Regions from separate parts of the Blastococcus deserti genome, predicted to be linked through region 1. Evidence: predicted binding sites of a transcription regulator. Region 1 holds the regulator's gene; the other holds the start of a gene.

Region 1 (6,319 bases):
CGCCGGCCCACCGAGGCGAACTTCGCCGTCTCGTCGGCCGTCCGGCGCCCACCCGACGGGACATCGGTGGTCTCCGGAGCACGCCGACGGCCGACCGACGCGAACTGCGCGGTCTCGTCGGCCGTGCGCCGGCCACCCGTGACGGGAAGGTCGGGCACCACGGAGAGGTCGCGGACCGCGGGCATCCCGGCGGCCGCGGTCGGCTCGCCGTCTGCCGCGCGCGAGCGCCGCCCGGCGGGGTGGCGGGCCACGGACATCTCCTGGGTGGCCGGCGCGTACGCGGACCCCGCGGGCGACCCGGCCGCGACGGCCAGGTGCCGCTCGGGCAGGCGGAGGGACTCGAGGTCGGTCCAGGCGGTCTCCTCGACACCGTCCAGGACGACGCGCACCCAGACCTGGCAGGAACCGCTGGCGTCGTGCCGCCAGCCGAGCAGCTCGCCCGCCCACCAGGTTCCTGCCTGGTAGACCTCGACGGCCTGGGGTTGACTGGTGAACACCGCTGCTCGGTTCTCCATGGCGCCTGACACATGACGACCGTAAGCGCTGATGCGACCACAGAGCGTGAAGACGCCCGGGCTGAGGGTTGACGAAGTCGCACCCCGCCGTTGTGGAGCTATTGCCGAGGGGAGCCGCGCGGTCGGCACTCCGGGTGTCGGCTCCTCACGCCGGACACCGGGCGGGTGCGGCCGCACGGCCGGGCCGGGAGTGCCGGCGCCGCTTCGGCTCACGGGAGCACCAGGGCCTGACCCGGCAGCAGCTGGGTGCCGTCCAGGCCGTTGAGCTGCTGGATCTCGTCCACGACCGCGCGCACGTCTGCGCCCCCGGCCACGGAGGAGGCGATGGACCAGAGGGTGTCACCCGGGCGCACGACCACGCTGCTCTCCCCGGCCAGGCGCAGACCCTCCGCGCCACCGTTGAGCAGCGGCCCCAGCCAGGAACCGAGGGCCACCCCCGCCGCGACGGCCAGGACCACGGCCAGCCGGCGGGCCCGGCGGGTCAGTCGCACCGCTCCCGCCGGCGCGGGGCCGGGACCAGGATGCCGCCGCGCCGGCGGCCGACCTGCCGACGGCGACCCCGCCGCGATGGCGTGACCACCCGGAGGCGCCACCACCTCTCGCGCCCGGCCGGCCGGGACGACCGGAGGCACGGTCGGCCGGCACACGCCCACCCGGGAGGGGCTCCGTCGCGAGCGGGACACCGGCGGCCGGCGCGCCGGGCCGGCGTCGCCCGCATCGGGCACCGACACCAGCCGGGGCCGCCACGGAACCTGGATCTCCTCGTCGAACTCCAGCACGGCCTGCCGCACGCACCCCATGACCGGTCTCCCCTGCTCGCCACCTGCGCGGATCGTCGAACGCCTGTTCGAATCGAACGGCTGTTCGATGTCTACCGGACAGGTCCGACGAAAGCGACCGGACACGTCGCAACTTCGAACACGTGTTTGATCGACGGGCCGCGACGCGCTACCGTCCGTCCCACGGACACACGCGCTGCGCGAGCGGCGGACGAGGAGGCGACGTGGCGGACAAGAGCGGGAGCTCAGGAGGTCGCAAGGCGTCCGGGGACGCCCCCGCGGGCACCCGAACGGCCGCCGTCCGGTCGTTCCCCGACCGGGGCGCCGACGGTGACGGGCTGACCCAGCGCCAGCGCCGGGTGCTCGAGGTCATCCGCGACTCGATCGACCGGCGCGGATACCCGCCCTCGGTCCGGGAGATCGGCGAGGCGGTCGGCCTGTCGTCGGCGTCGTCGGTCGCCCACCAGCTGTCGGTTCTGCAGAAGAAGGGCTGGCTGCGGCGCGACCCGAACCGGCCCCGCGCGCTCGACGTCCGGCTCCCGGGCGACTCCCCGCACACCGTGGCCCCGATGGTCGAGGTGGGGCTGGGTGACGACGCCCAGACCCCGGCCCCCACCTACGTGCCCCTCGTCGGCCGGATCGCCGCCGGTGGTCCGGTGCTGGCCGAGCAGGCGGTCGAGGACGTCTTCCCGCTCCCCCGCGAGCTCGTCGGCGAGGGCACCCTCTTCATGCTCAAGGTCACCGGTGACTCGATGGTCGAGGCCGCGATCTGCGACGGCGACTGGGTGGTGGTCCGCCAACAGCCGACCGCGGAGAACGGCGAGATCGTTGCCGCCATGATCGACGGCGAGGCGACGGTGAAGACCTACAAGCGTCGTGACGGTCACGTGTGGCTGCTACCGCACAACCCGGCCTACGAGCCCATCCCGGGCGACGACGCCACCGTGCTGGGCCGGGTCGTCAGCGTCCTCCGCCGCGTCTGAGAGAGGACCCCGTCCCTCTCACCGCTCGCACGCTCGCGGCGAGCCTCCGGACGGGGCCACGCCTCAGGGCCTGCGGCGCAGCCTGCCCGCGACCCACACGACGACCGTGGCGACGGCCGCAGCGATCAGGGCCGACGTGATCGGGGACAGGCCCGAGCTGGTGAGATCCGTGAACCTCGGGACGGGGCCGACCGGCGGAGTGGGCGGCGCCGCGACCTCGGTGGCCAGCGGCACCCGGGTCAGGTCGCTGGGCAGACCCTCGCTGGCGACCAGGAGGGCCAGGTTGTCCGCGGTGAAGCTGATCGCCTCGCCCTGTGGCGACTCCGGGAGTGCGATGCGCACCGGCGTCGCGGCCAGTGCACCGACCACGTCGTTGCCGGTCAAGGGCCAGACGTAGGCGTCGGTGTAGGTGCGCAGCGCCAGATGCCGCCCGTCCGCCGCGACCGCCCCTCCGGTGACCAGGAGCTGTCCGGCCTGGCCCACGGGCCCACCCGGCGTACCGGTGAAGGTCAGGTTCACCGTGGCCACCTTCGCCAGCGCGACGGTTCCGCCGTCCACGAGCCCTGCCGCCGGGCTGTACACGCCGCTGGCGCCGAGCACCTCCTTGGTGACCAGGTACGGGGTCCCGTCGGGGGAGAGCAGCAGCGCCTCGGCGTCATGGGGCCCGTCCGGATAGGTCAACCGGTACACGGCCGTCGTGCGGTCGGGCCGCAGGGCGAGCAGGGCCACCGTCGTCCGGGTGGCCGTGTTGTCGCCGGTGTCGGCGAGCCAGACGGTCCCGTCGGCGGCGACCGCCATGTCCTCCGGGTCGTAGGGGTCCACCGCCGCCGTGTGGACGTCGATGACCTGGCAGGCGGGATCGAGCAGGTGGACGGCGACCCGGTCGCCGCCGTCGTTCATCGCCAGGACGCGGTCCCCGACCGCGACCAGCCCCGACAGCTCGGCGAGACCCGGCTCGGTGATCTGGCACTGCACGGTCGGCGCCGCCGCGGCGTCCTCGGCGGCAGCGGGCACGTCGGCAGGGGGCACGTCGGCAGGGGGCACATCGGCAGGGGGCAGAGCTGCCGCAGGCACCGCGGAGCCGAGGACGACCAGGGCACCGAGCGCTCCCCCGGCCGCCAGCAGCCGTCCCCGCACGCCGCTACGCGGTCTGCCGGCCCCGGGCACGTACCCAGCGTGACAGAACAGCTGCATCCAGTGCGTGAACCACGCCCAACAGCAGAATGCCCACGGCCCCGCCCACGACGGCGTCGGTGACCCAGTGGAAGTTCAGGGAGACCATCGCCAGCCCCGTGACGAGCGGCCCCAGCACGCTGAGGACCCACAGGGTCCGCTGCACGGCGAGCGGGAGCCCGTACTCGACGGCCTGCCACCGGGCGACACCCCACATGAGGACGGCGTTGGCCACGTGTCCCGAGGGGAACGACGCCCCGTCCTCGTGGAACAGGAAGACCCCGGGGTACGCGGGCGCCGTCCGGCCGGTGCCGTACTTGATCCCGTAGACGACCAGCGTGAGCAGGGCCAGCGCGGTGAGGACCCGGACCAGTGGCAGCCAGGTCCGCCGGCGCCACACCAGGTAGCCGACGAGCACGGCCAGCACGGCCAGGATGGTCACCCGTCCGCCCACCTGGGTCACCGACCAGACGAAGGGGAAGGCCGCGGAGTCCCGGAGCCCCCAGCCGCCGACCACCTCGGCGGCCCGCAGGTCCAGCCGCTCGAGCGGCCCCCGGTTCAGGACGTCGGCCGTGACGACGGCACCGACCACGAGCGCCAGGACGAGCAGCCACCGCTGCGGCCGGCCGGTCGTGACGGGGCGGGCCGGGCCGGGCAGCCCCGTGGCCCGCAGCACGCCGCTCGTCACCCGGCCACCGTACCGGCCCGTGACCTGATCGTGACCCGGCCGCTCTGGTCGCCCCCGGAGGGGTCAGGCCACCGGTACGGCGAACTGCTCCAGCGTGGCGGCCAGGCCGCCGTCCACCCGGGCGGTGAGCCGGGTGCCCCCGTCCTCGTGGCGCTCGCTGAGCACCTCGCCGTCCCGGTGCACCCGCGCGACGAGGTCGCCGCGGTCGTACGGCACCAGGACCTCGACGTCGACGTCCGGGCGCGGCAGCCGGGTGGCGATGAGCTCCCGGAGGGCCTCGATGCCGGTGCCGGTCCGGGCCGAGATCCAGACCGCACCGGGCAGGGCCCGGCGGAGGGTCAGGATGTCGTCCTCGCTCATCGCGTCCACCTTGTTGACGACGATCAGCTCCGGCACCGATGCCGCGTCGATCTCGCCGAGGACCACGCGCACGGCCTCGATCTGGCCCAGCGGGTCGGGGTCGGAGCCGTCCACCACGTGCAGCAGCAGGTCGGCGGCCGCCACCTCCTCCAGCGTCGAGCGGAAGGCGTCGACCAGCTGGTGCGGGAGGTGCCGGACGAACCCGACGGTGTCGGTGAGGGTGTACTCGCGACCGTCCGGCGACTGGGCGCGCCGGACCGTCGGGTCCAGGGTGGCGAACAGCGCGTTCTCCACCAGCACCCCGGCGCCGGTCAGCGCGTTGAGCAGGCTGGACTTGCCGGCGTTGGTGTAACCGGCGATCGCCACGCTCGGGGTCGCGTTGCGGTCCCGGCTGGACCGCTGCGTCGCCCGTGCGGTGGCCATACCGGCGATCTCGCGGCGCAGCTTGCTGACCCGCGAGCGGATCCGCCGCCGGTCGGTCTCGATCTTCGTCTCACCCGGCCCGCGGGTGCCGATCCCGCCACCACCGGCGACCCGGCCACCGGCCTGCCGGGACAGCGACTCACCCCACCCGCGCAGCCGCGGGAGCATGTACTGCATCTGGGCCAGCTCGACCTGCGCCTTGCCCTCCCGGCTGCTCGCGTGCTGGGCGAAGATGTCGAGGATCAGCGCCGTCCGGTCGACGACCTTGACCTTGAGGATCTTCTCCAGCTGGTTCAGCTGGCCGGGGGTCAGCTCGCCGTCGCAGATCACGGTGTCGGCACCGCTCGCGGCGACGATGTCGCGGATCTCGCCGGCCTTGCCCGAGCCCACGTAGGTGGCGGCGTCGGGCTTGTCCCGGCGCTGGCTGACCGCTTCCAGCACCTGGGAGCCGGCCGTCTCGGCCAGAGCCGCCAGTTCGGCCAGCGACCGGTCGGCGTCGGCCTGGGTGCCCTCGGTCCACACCCCGACCAGGACGACGCGCTCCAGGCGCAGTCGCCGGTACTCGACCTCGGTGACGTCGGCGAGCTCGGTCGAGAGCCCCGCCACCCGCCTCAGGGCACCCCTGGCCTCGAGGGCGTAGGAGCCGGTGGTGTCCTCGTCGGGCTCGTCCCACTGGCCGGCGGGGGCGAGACGGGGTGAGGCGTCGAGCGCGGGCTCGAACGGGGAACGGTCGGGTGCTGTCGTCATCGTCTCCAGCGTGGCACGTGCCTCCTCGTGAGGCACCTGAGTTGTTCGCAACTGCATCTCTGATCGCATCGCCCGGTACAACGCACGGGGAGCCCGCGTGCATCCCGCGGGCCGCCGGGTAGGGCCCCGGGGACACCGTCTCTCGAGGAGGAGGTCCTGATGAGCGAGACCGGATCGAGCAGCCTGGGCGCGGACAGCGACATCGAGGACCCTGGCCGCGACCCCGTGGGGCTGGGCGGCCCGTCGCGCAACCCGCTCGGCGGGGCCGACCAGGACACCGGCCGCGGGGAGCCGCGCGGAACGGGCAACGTCGGGCCGGCCGACAAGCCCGAGGCGCCCACGGACGAGCCCGAGACGCGAGCCGACACCCCGGACGACGCCTGAGGGGGTCAGCCCGCGAGCCACTCCGGGCAGAGGACCCCGGCCGACACCAGCACGGCGGGGCCGGTGAGCACCGTCGACCCGGGGGCCACCTGCACCGACAGGCGGCCCCCGGGGACGTCGACGAGCACGGTCCCCTCGGTCCGCCCCGCTGCGACGAGGGCCGCGTAGCCGGCGGCGCACGCGCCCGTGCCGCACGACCGGGTCTCCCCCACCCCGCGCTCGACCACCCGCAGCCGGACGTGCGTGCCGGGCTCGAGCACGTTCACC
Region 2 (6,319 bases), on a different contig from region 1:
GCAACGCCCTCACCGTCCGGGAGACCGTCGACCACTTCGCGCGCTACCACGCCACTCCGCAGGACGGCGACCAGCTGCTCCGCGCCGTCGGCCTCGACAGCACGGCGGGCACCCGGGTGGACAAGCTCTCCGGCGGTCAGCGTCGCCGGCTGGAGGTCGCGCTCGGCGTCCAGGGCCGGCCGGAGCTGCTGTTCCTCGACGAGCCGACGACCGGGCTCGACCCGGCCGCCCGACGCCAGTTCTGGTCGCTGATCGAGGGTCTGCGCGACGGCGGGACGACGATCGTCCTGACCACCCACTACCTCGACGAAGCCGCGCACCTCGCCGACCGCGTGGGCGTGATCTCCGGCGGGCGGCTGGTCGAGGTGGCGCCCCCCGCGCAGCTCGGCGGCGCACTGCGCGACGAGGTGACCGTCCGCTGGACGGAGGACGGCGCCGTCCGCGAGCTGGTCACCACCACGCCGGCCGCGCTGCTGCGGGACCTGCTCGCCGTCGACCCGCTCGGCGAGCTCCCCGATCTGTCCGTCACCCGCCCCGGCCTGGAAGACGTCTACCTCCGCCTGGTCGCCACCCCCGAAGGGGAGATTCGATGACCGCCACCACAGCACCGCTGACCACCGACCGGCCCGCGCCGCCCTCGGCGGCCACGATCGGGTGGGCCCGCATCGGCCTCGAGCTCCGGCTGTACGCCCGCGACCCCGGGCAGATCGCCTTCTCCTTCGCCTATCCGGTGATCATGCTGCTCATCTTCGGATCCGTCTTCGGCGACGACGAGGTGTTCCCGGGCATCGGCCTCCGGCAGTACTTCCTCGCCGGCATCGTGGCGGCCGGGATCATGCTCACGAGCTTCCAGGCGGTGGGCACCGCGATCTCCGAGGAACGCGACCGTGGCGACCTGGCGCGGCTGCAGACACTCGGCACCCCGGCGTTGGCCTACGGCGTCGGCAAGGCGGGGCAGGTGCTGGTCACGACCGCACTCCAGCTGGCTCTGCTGCTCGGCGTGGCCGCGATCGCCTACGACGTCCCGCTGCCGACGGAGCCCGCGCGGTGGCTGACGTTCGCCTGGGTCGTGGCGCTCGGCATCGTCGCGGGCACGTTCCTCGGCATCGCCGTCGGGGGATTCGTGGGGAGCGCCCGCGCCGCTGCGGCCGGGATCCCGGCGTTCGCCGTCGTCCTGCAGTTCATCTCGGGGGTGTTCTTCCCGGACTCCGACCTGCCCGGGCCGATGGAGCAGGTTGCGGCGCTCTTCCCGCTGAAGTGGATGGTGCAGGGCATGCGGTCGGTGTTCCTGCCCGATGCGGTTGCCGCCCTGGAGCCCACCGGCACCTGGGAGCACGGGAGAACTGCCCTGGTGCTCGTGGCATGGGTGATCATCGGTGCCGTGGTGTGCGCAAGGACGTTCCGCTGGCGGCGGGACGCCGGATGACCGTCGGGCCCCGGCTGGCCGCCGTCCTCCTCCCGAACGTCCCGGAGGAGGGCGGCGGTCCCGAGCCTCTCAGCGAGCGCGGCTGGCGGGCCACGCTGGCCGGGTTGCACGTCCTGGCGGCCGGGATGTGGGTCCTGGCCGTCGGCACGGTGGTGGTCGGCGAGGACGGGCCGCCGCGGGCCGCCGCGCTGGTCGTGCTGGGCGTCCTCGCGGTGGCGTACCTGCTGGCCGGTGCGCCGGCGATCGCGGCCGGACGTCCGGTGCGCGCGGTCGCGTACCTGTCGGTGCTGGTGCTGACGTCGGGCGTCCTCGGGTTCGTCGCCCCCGGCGTGTTCTTCCTGCTCTTCCTGGCTTATCCGCAGATCTGGTTCGTGGTGCAGGGGTCGCCCGCGGGGGTGATCTGGACGGTGCTGTTGGCCGTCGCATCGGCGCTGGGCCCGGTGACGCGGGCGACGTCGGGCGAAGCCGCGATGGACGCGCTGGTCTCCACCGGGGTGAACATCGTCTTCAGCGCCGGCCTGGGGCTGTGGATCAGCCACGTGCTGTGGCAGAGCGTGCGGCGGGGCGAGCTGATCCAGGAGCTGGAGCTGACCCGGGCGGACCTGGCCGTGGCCGAGCACGAGCGCGGCGTGCTGGCCGAGCGGGAGCGGCTGGCCCAGGAGGTGCACGACACCCTCGCGCAGGGCTACACGAGCATCGTCGTCCTGGCGCAGACGGCGACCGCTCAGGTCGGCCGGGACGACGACGCGGTGCGCGAGCGACTCGCGCTGATCGAGGAGGTCGCGCGGGAGAACCTCGCCGAGGCGCGGGCCATGGTCGCCGCGTTCCGGCCGGTGGCCCTGGACGGGTCGACCCTGGTCGACGCGCTCGCGCGACTGGCCGAACGCTTCGGCCGGGAGACCGGCTTGTCGGTGCGGGTGGACACCTCGGCGCTGGACGGCGGGCTGGTGCTCCGCCGCGACGAGGAGGTCGTCCTGCTGCGTGGCGCCCAGGAGGCCCTGACCAACGTGCGCCGGCACGCGGCCGCGCACGCGGTCGTGATCCGGGTGTCGGTGGTGGGGGACGAGGGCGCGCGGCAGGTCTCCGTGCACGTGGAGGACGACGGGGTGGGGTTCGACCCGGCGCGGGCGCACGGCTCGGGACTGGACGGGCTGCGCGACCGGGTCTCCTCCGTGGGCGGCGAGGTCGACGTGGCCTCCGCGCCGGGTGAGGGGACGCGGGTGACGGTGCGGGTGCCGGCGTCGTGATCCGCGTCCTGGTGGTGGACGACCACCCGGTGGTGCGCGGCGGGCTGGTCGGGTGGCTGGACGCGCAGGACGACCTGACGGTCGTGGGGGAGGCGTCGGACGGGTCGGAGGCGCTGGCCGCGGTCGCGTCGCTGCAGCCGGACGTCGTCCTGATGGACCTGCGGATGCCGGGGATGGACGGCGTCACCGCGACGGAGCGGATGGGTGCCGCGCATCCTGCCGTCCGCGTCCTCGTGCTGACGACCTACGACACCGACACCGACATCGTCCGCGCCGTGGAGGCCGGGGCCACCGGATACCTGCTGAAGGACGCCCCTCTGCCCCAGCTGGCGGAGGCGGTGCGAGCGGCCGCACGGGGAGAGACGGTGCTGGCGCCACCGGTCGCCGCGCGGCTCGTGTCGCGCATGCGGGCGCCGGCGGTGGAGGCGCCGACGCCCCGCGAGCTGGAGGTCCTGGCCGGCGTGGCGCGGGGCCTGACGAACGCGGAGATCGGGCGCGAGCTGTTCATCGGTGAGGCGACGGTGAAGACGCATCTGCTGCGGCTGTTCGCCAAGCTCGGGGTGGACGACCGGACGCGGGCGGTCATGGTGGCCGTCGAGCGCGGCCTGCTGCCGGGGCCGGGGACTGCGTCGCACGCCCCGTGAGCTGCCCGGAGCCGTCGATCGTCGAACTCTTGGCAACGCCTCGACGGAGTCTGTGGACAGCGACCTGACCTGCGTATTCGCGTGGTGCCACCCTCGCGCAGGCGGTATCATCGAACATGCGTTCGAACTGACTGGCTGGGGGTGTCGTGGAAGAGCTCGAGGCGGTGCTCGACACCCTCGCGGCCGAGGACCTGGACGGTTTCCTCGCCCCGCAACTGCTGGACCGGACGACCCTGCTGGTGCGGGCGCGCAATCGGCTGGACGCCGAACTGACCCGCACCGTTCGGCGGGCCGACGTGGTGCAGGCGGCCGAGCACGACGGGCTGAGGTCGATGTCCTCGTGGCTGCGCGGGCACGTGCGGCTGTCGGCCGGTGAGGTGCGGCGGCTGATCGGCAACGGCCGGGCGGTCGAGCAGTTGCCGGCGGTGGCGGCGGCCTTCGCCTCCGGCGCGGTGAGCGCCGATCAGGTCGCGGTGATGGCGCCGGTGGCGGTGACCGAGGTGCAGGCCGAGGCAGTCGGGCAGGGCGTCGACCTGGCCGCCGTCGAGGCCACGCTGGCCGAGGTTGCCGCCACGCAGCCGTTCGCGCAGCTTCGACGGGTGGTGGCCTACTACCTGGCTCGGCTGGATCCCGACGGGCCCGAGCCCGATCCCACCGAGGGCCGGTCGCTGACGTTGTCGCGGCTGCTGGACGGCCGGGTCACCGGCCGGTTCGAGCTCGACGCGGTCGGTGGGGAGAAGGTGGTTGCGGCGCTGGAGTCGATCGTGCAGGCCGACCGGCCGAAGGGCGATCTGCGCAGCCGCGCCCAGCGGCTGGGTGACGCCCTGGTGCAGGCCGCGGACAACCTGCTGGCCACCGGCGGGTTGCCGACGCTGCGCACTGTGAAGCCGCACGTGATCGTCACGGTCCCGGTCGAGGACCTGGTCCACCCCTCGACAGGCCCGGCCACCGCCGAGACCGGGTTCGGTACCACCATCTCAGCGGCCCGGGCGCGCTGGCTGGCCTGCGACGGCACGATCGGCCGGGTCATCCTCGGCCCCGAAGGCACCCCGCTGGACGTGGGTCGCACCCACCGCGTCGTCCCGCCGCATCTGCGGTGGGCCACCGAGCAGCGGGACCGGAAGTGCGTGTTCGCCGCATGCGGTGCCCCGACGCACTGGTGCGACGTCCACCATCTCGTGCACTGGATCGACGGCGGCGACACCTCGCTGGAGAACTCGGCGCTGCTGTGCGAGCGGCACCACACCAAGGTGCACCACGGCTTCCGGGTCGAGCGATCACCCGACGGCCGATGGCGCACCTACCGCCCCGACGGCACCGAGATCCTCCTCGCCGAACCACTCCTGGCAGCGCACTGACTCGTGTCGCCAGCACGCGAGGTGGCGTTCGGCGATCGGGTCACCCGCGCCCCGAACCCGCCCGGGCGCTCAGGGCTGCCGGTCAGACGGTCTCAGGTACCCGCAGATGGGCGAGGGCGAGGTCGAACTCCGCGACCTCCAGGATCTCCATCGCCATCCGCTGCGCGAACTCCTCCCGCAGCGTCGTGAACTGGTCGCGGGTGTGCGCCATCGCATCCCGGCTGTCGAACACGACGGCCGACGCGCACGCTCCCTCCCGGCGGTCGATCAGGAGGCTGTTGCTGCAGAACCCGGCGGTCCGCTCCCACCAGGGCATGAGGCTCTCCCGGTAGGCCTGCACCACGGCGTCGAGGTTGCCGGGCGCGGTCCGGGTCCAGGTCACCCGCGCGCAGGCGCCGTCGCCGGCCCGATGTGCCCGGTGCAGGACGGCGATCTCCCACTCCCGCACCTCGGGGGTGACGCCGAACCTCTGGGCGGCGCGGTCACGCGACTCGCGCACGCGCTCGGCGCTGGCGCGCATCGCCTCCTCGGTCTCCCACGCACTGGTCGTGACGGAACGGCCGTGGTGACGGTCGACCAGCAGGGAGAGTCCGACGCAGCCGTCCATCCGCGTGACCATCGGCATGAGCTCGTCGCGCACGATCGCGACGACGTCGTCGACGTACTGGTTGTCGATCCGCATGGTGGTGGTTCGGGCGTACATGCCACCACTCCTTCCCGGGAACGGCGACACCCCTGCGGCATCGCCGCGGGGCCCACTGTCCTCGCCCTCCGCGAGCCCGGGCAACCGTCGCGGTCCGACCCTGCCGGAACGAACCTCCGCGCACTACCGTGAGGCAGGGGAGGCGACGCGGTGACGTCGGAGATCAACCTCGAGGACCGGTACACGGTTCCGGGTCGCTACTGGCACCGGCTGGACGACGGCCGGGTGCAGTGCGACGTCTGCCCGCGGGAGTGCCGGCTGCACGAGGGCCAGCGCGGGCTGTGCTTCGTGCGCGGGCGGGTGGCCGACCAGGTGGTGCTCACCACCTACGGCCGGTCCAGCGGGTTCTGCGTGGACCCGGTCGAGAAGAAGCCGCTCAACCACTTCCTGCCGGGCAGCTCCGTGCTGTCGTTCGGCACGGCGGGGTGCAACCTGGCCTGCAAGTTCTGCCAGAACTGGGACATCTCGAAGTCCCGCGAGATCGACCGGCTCTCCGACGCGGCGAGTCCCGAGAGCATCGCCGAGGCCGCGGAGCGGCTCGGCTGCCGCAGCGTGGCGATGACGTACAACGACCCGGTGATCTTCCTCGAGTACGCGGTCGACGTCGCCGACGCCTGCCGGGCCCGGGGCATCAGGGCGGTCGCCGTCACGGCCGGCTACGCGGGGGAGGCCGCCCGGCGGGAACTGTTCGCGCACGTGGACGCCGCGAACGTCGACCTCAAGGCGTTCACCGAGGACTTCTACCGCCGCGTGGCCGCCGGGCACCTGCAGCCGGTGCTGGACACCCTGCAATTCCTGCGGCACGAGACCGACGTCTGGTTCGAGATCACGACGTTGCTCATCCCCGGGCTGAACGACTCGGACGACGAGATCCACGCCGAGTGCGCCTGGATCGCCGCCAACCTCGGGCCCGACATCCCGCTGCACTTCACGGCGTTCCA

What was found. Region 1 encodes LexA, which represses DNA repair genes until DNA is damaged. Its sites were predicted from a motif close to TCGAACANNTGTTCGA; they were not measured.
Region 2: ACFSHS_RS10400 (HNH endonuclease signature motif containing protein) is a predicted target of LexA. The motif match lies at 3,428-3,443, and genes of this name have one in related genera.

The regions. Positions count from the first base shown of each region.
Region 1 is NZ_JBHUHP010000030.1:42,428-48,746, reverse strand. Features, by position in the region: gene ACFSHS_RS20120 (hypothetical protein) at 1-527, opposite strand, end outside; gene ACFSHS_RS20115 (LysM peptidoglycan-binding domain-containing protein) at 725-1,315, opposite strand; gene lexA (transcriptional repressor LexA) at 1,519-2,277, shown strand; gene ACFSHS_RS20105 (hypothetical protein) at 2,341-3,414, opposite strand; gene ACFSHS_RS20100 (phosphatase PAP2 family protein) at 3,419-4,138, opposite strand; gene hflX (GTPase HflX) at 4,202-5,668, opposite strand; gene ACFSHS_RS20090 (hypothetical protein) at 5,828-6,052, shown strand; gene dapF (diaminopimelate epimerase) at 6,058-6,319, opposite strand, start outside.
Region 2 is NZ_JBHUHP010000009.1:496,521-502,839, forward strand. Features, by position in the region: gene ACFSHS_RS10380 (ABC transporter ATP-binding protein) at 1-593, shown strand, start outside; gene ACFSHS_RS10385 (ABC transporter permease) at 590-1,426, shown strand; gene ACFSHS_RS10390 (sensor histidine kinase) at 1,423-2,673, shown strand; gene ACFSHS_RS10395 (response regulator) at 2,670-3,317, shown strand; gene ACFSHS_RS10400 (HNH endonuclease signature motif containing protein) at 3,464-4,675, shown strand; gene ACFSHS_RS10405 (antibiotic biosynthesis monooxygenase) at 4,758-5,378, opposite strand; gene amrS (AmmeMemoRadiSam system radical SAM enzyme) at 5,529-6,319, shown strand, end outside.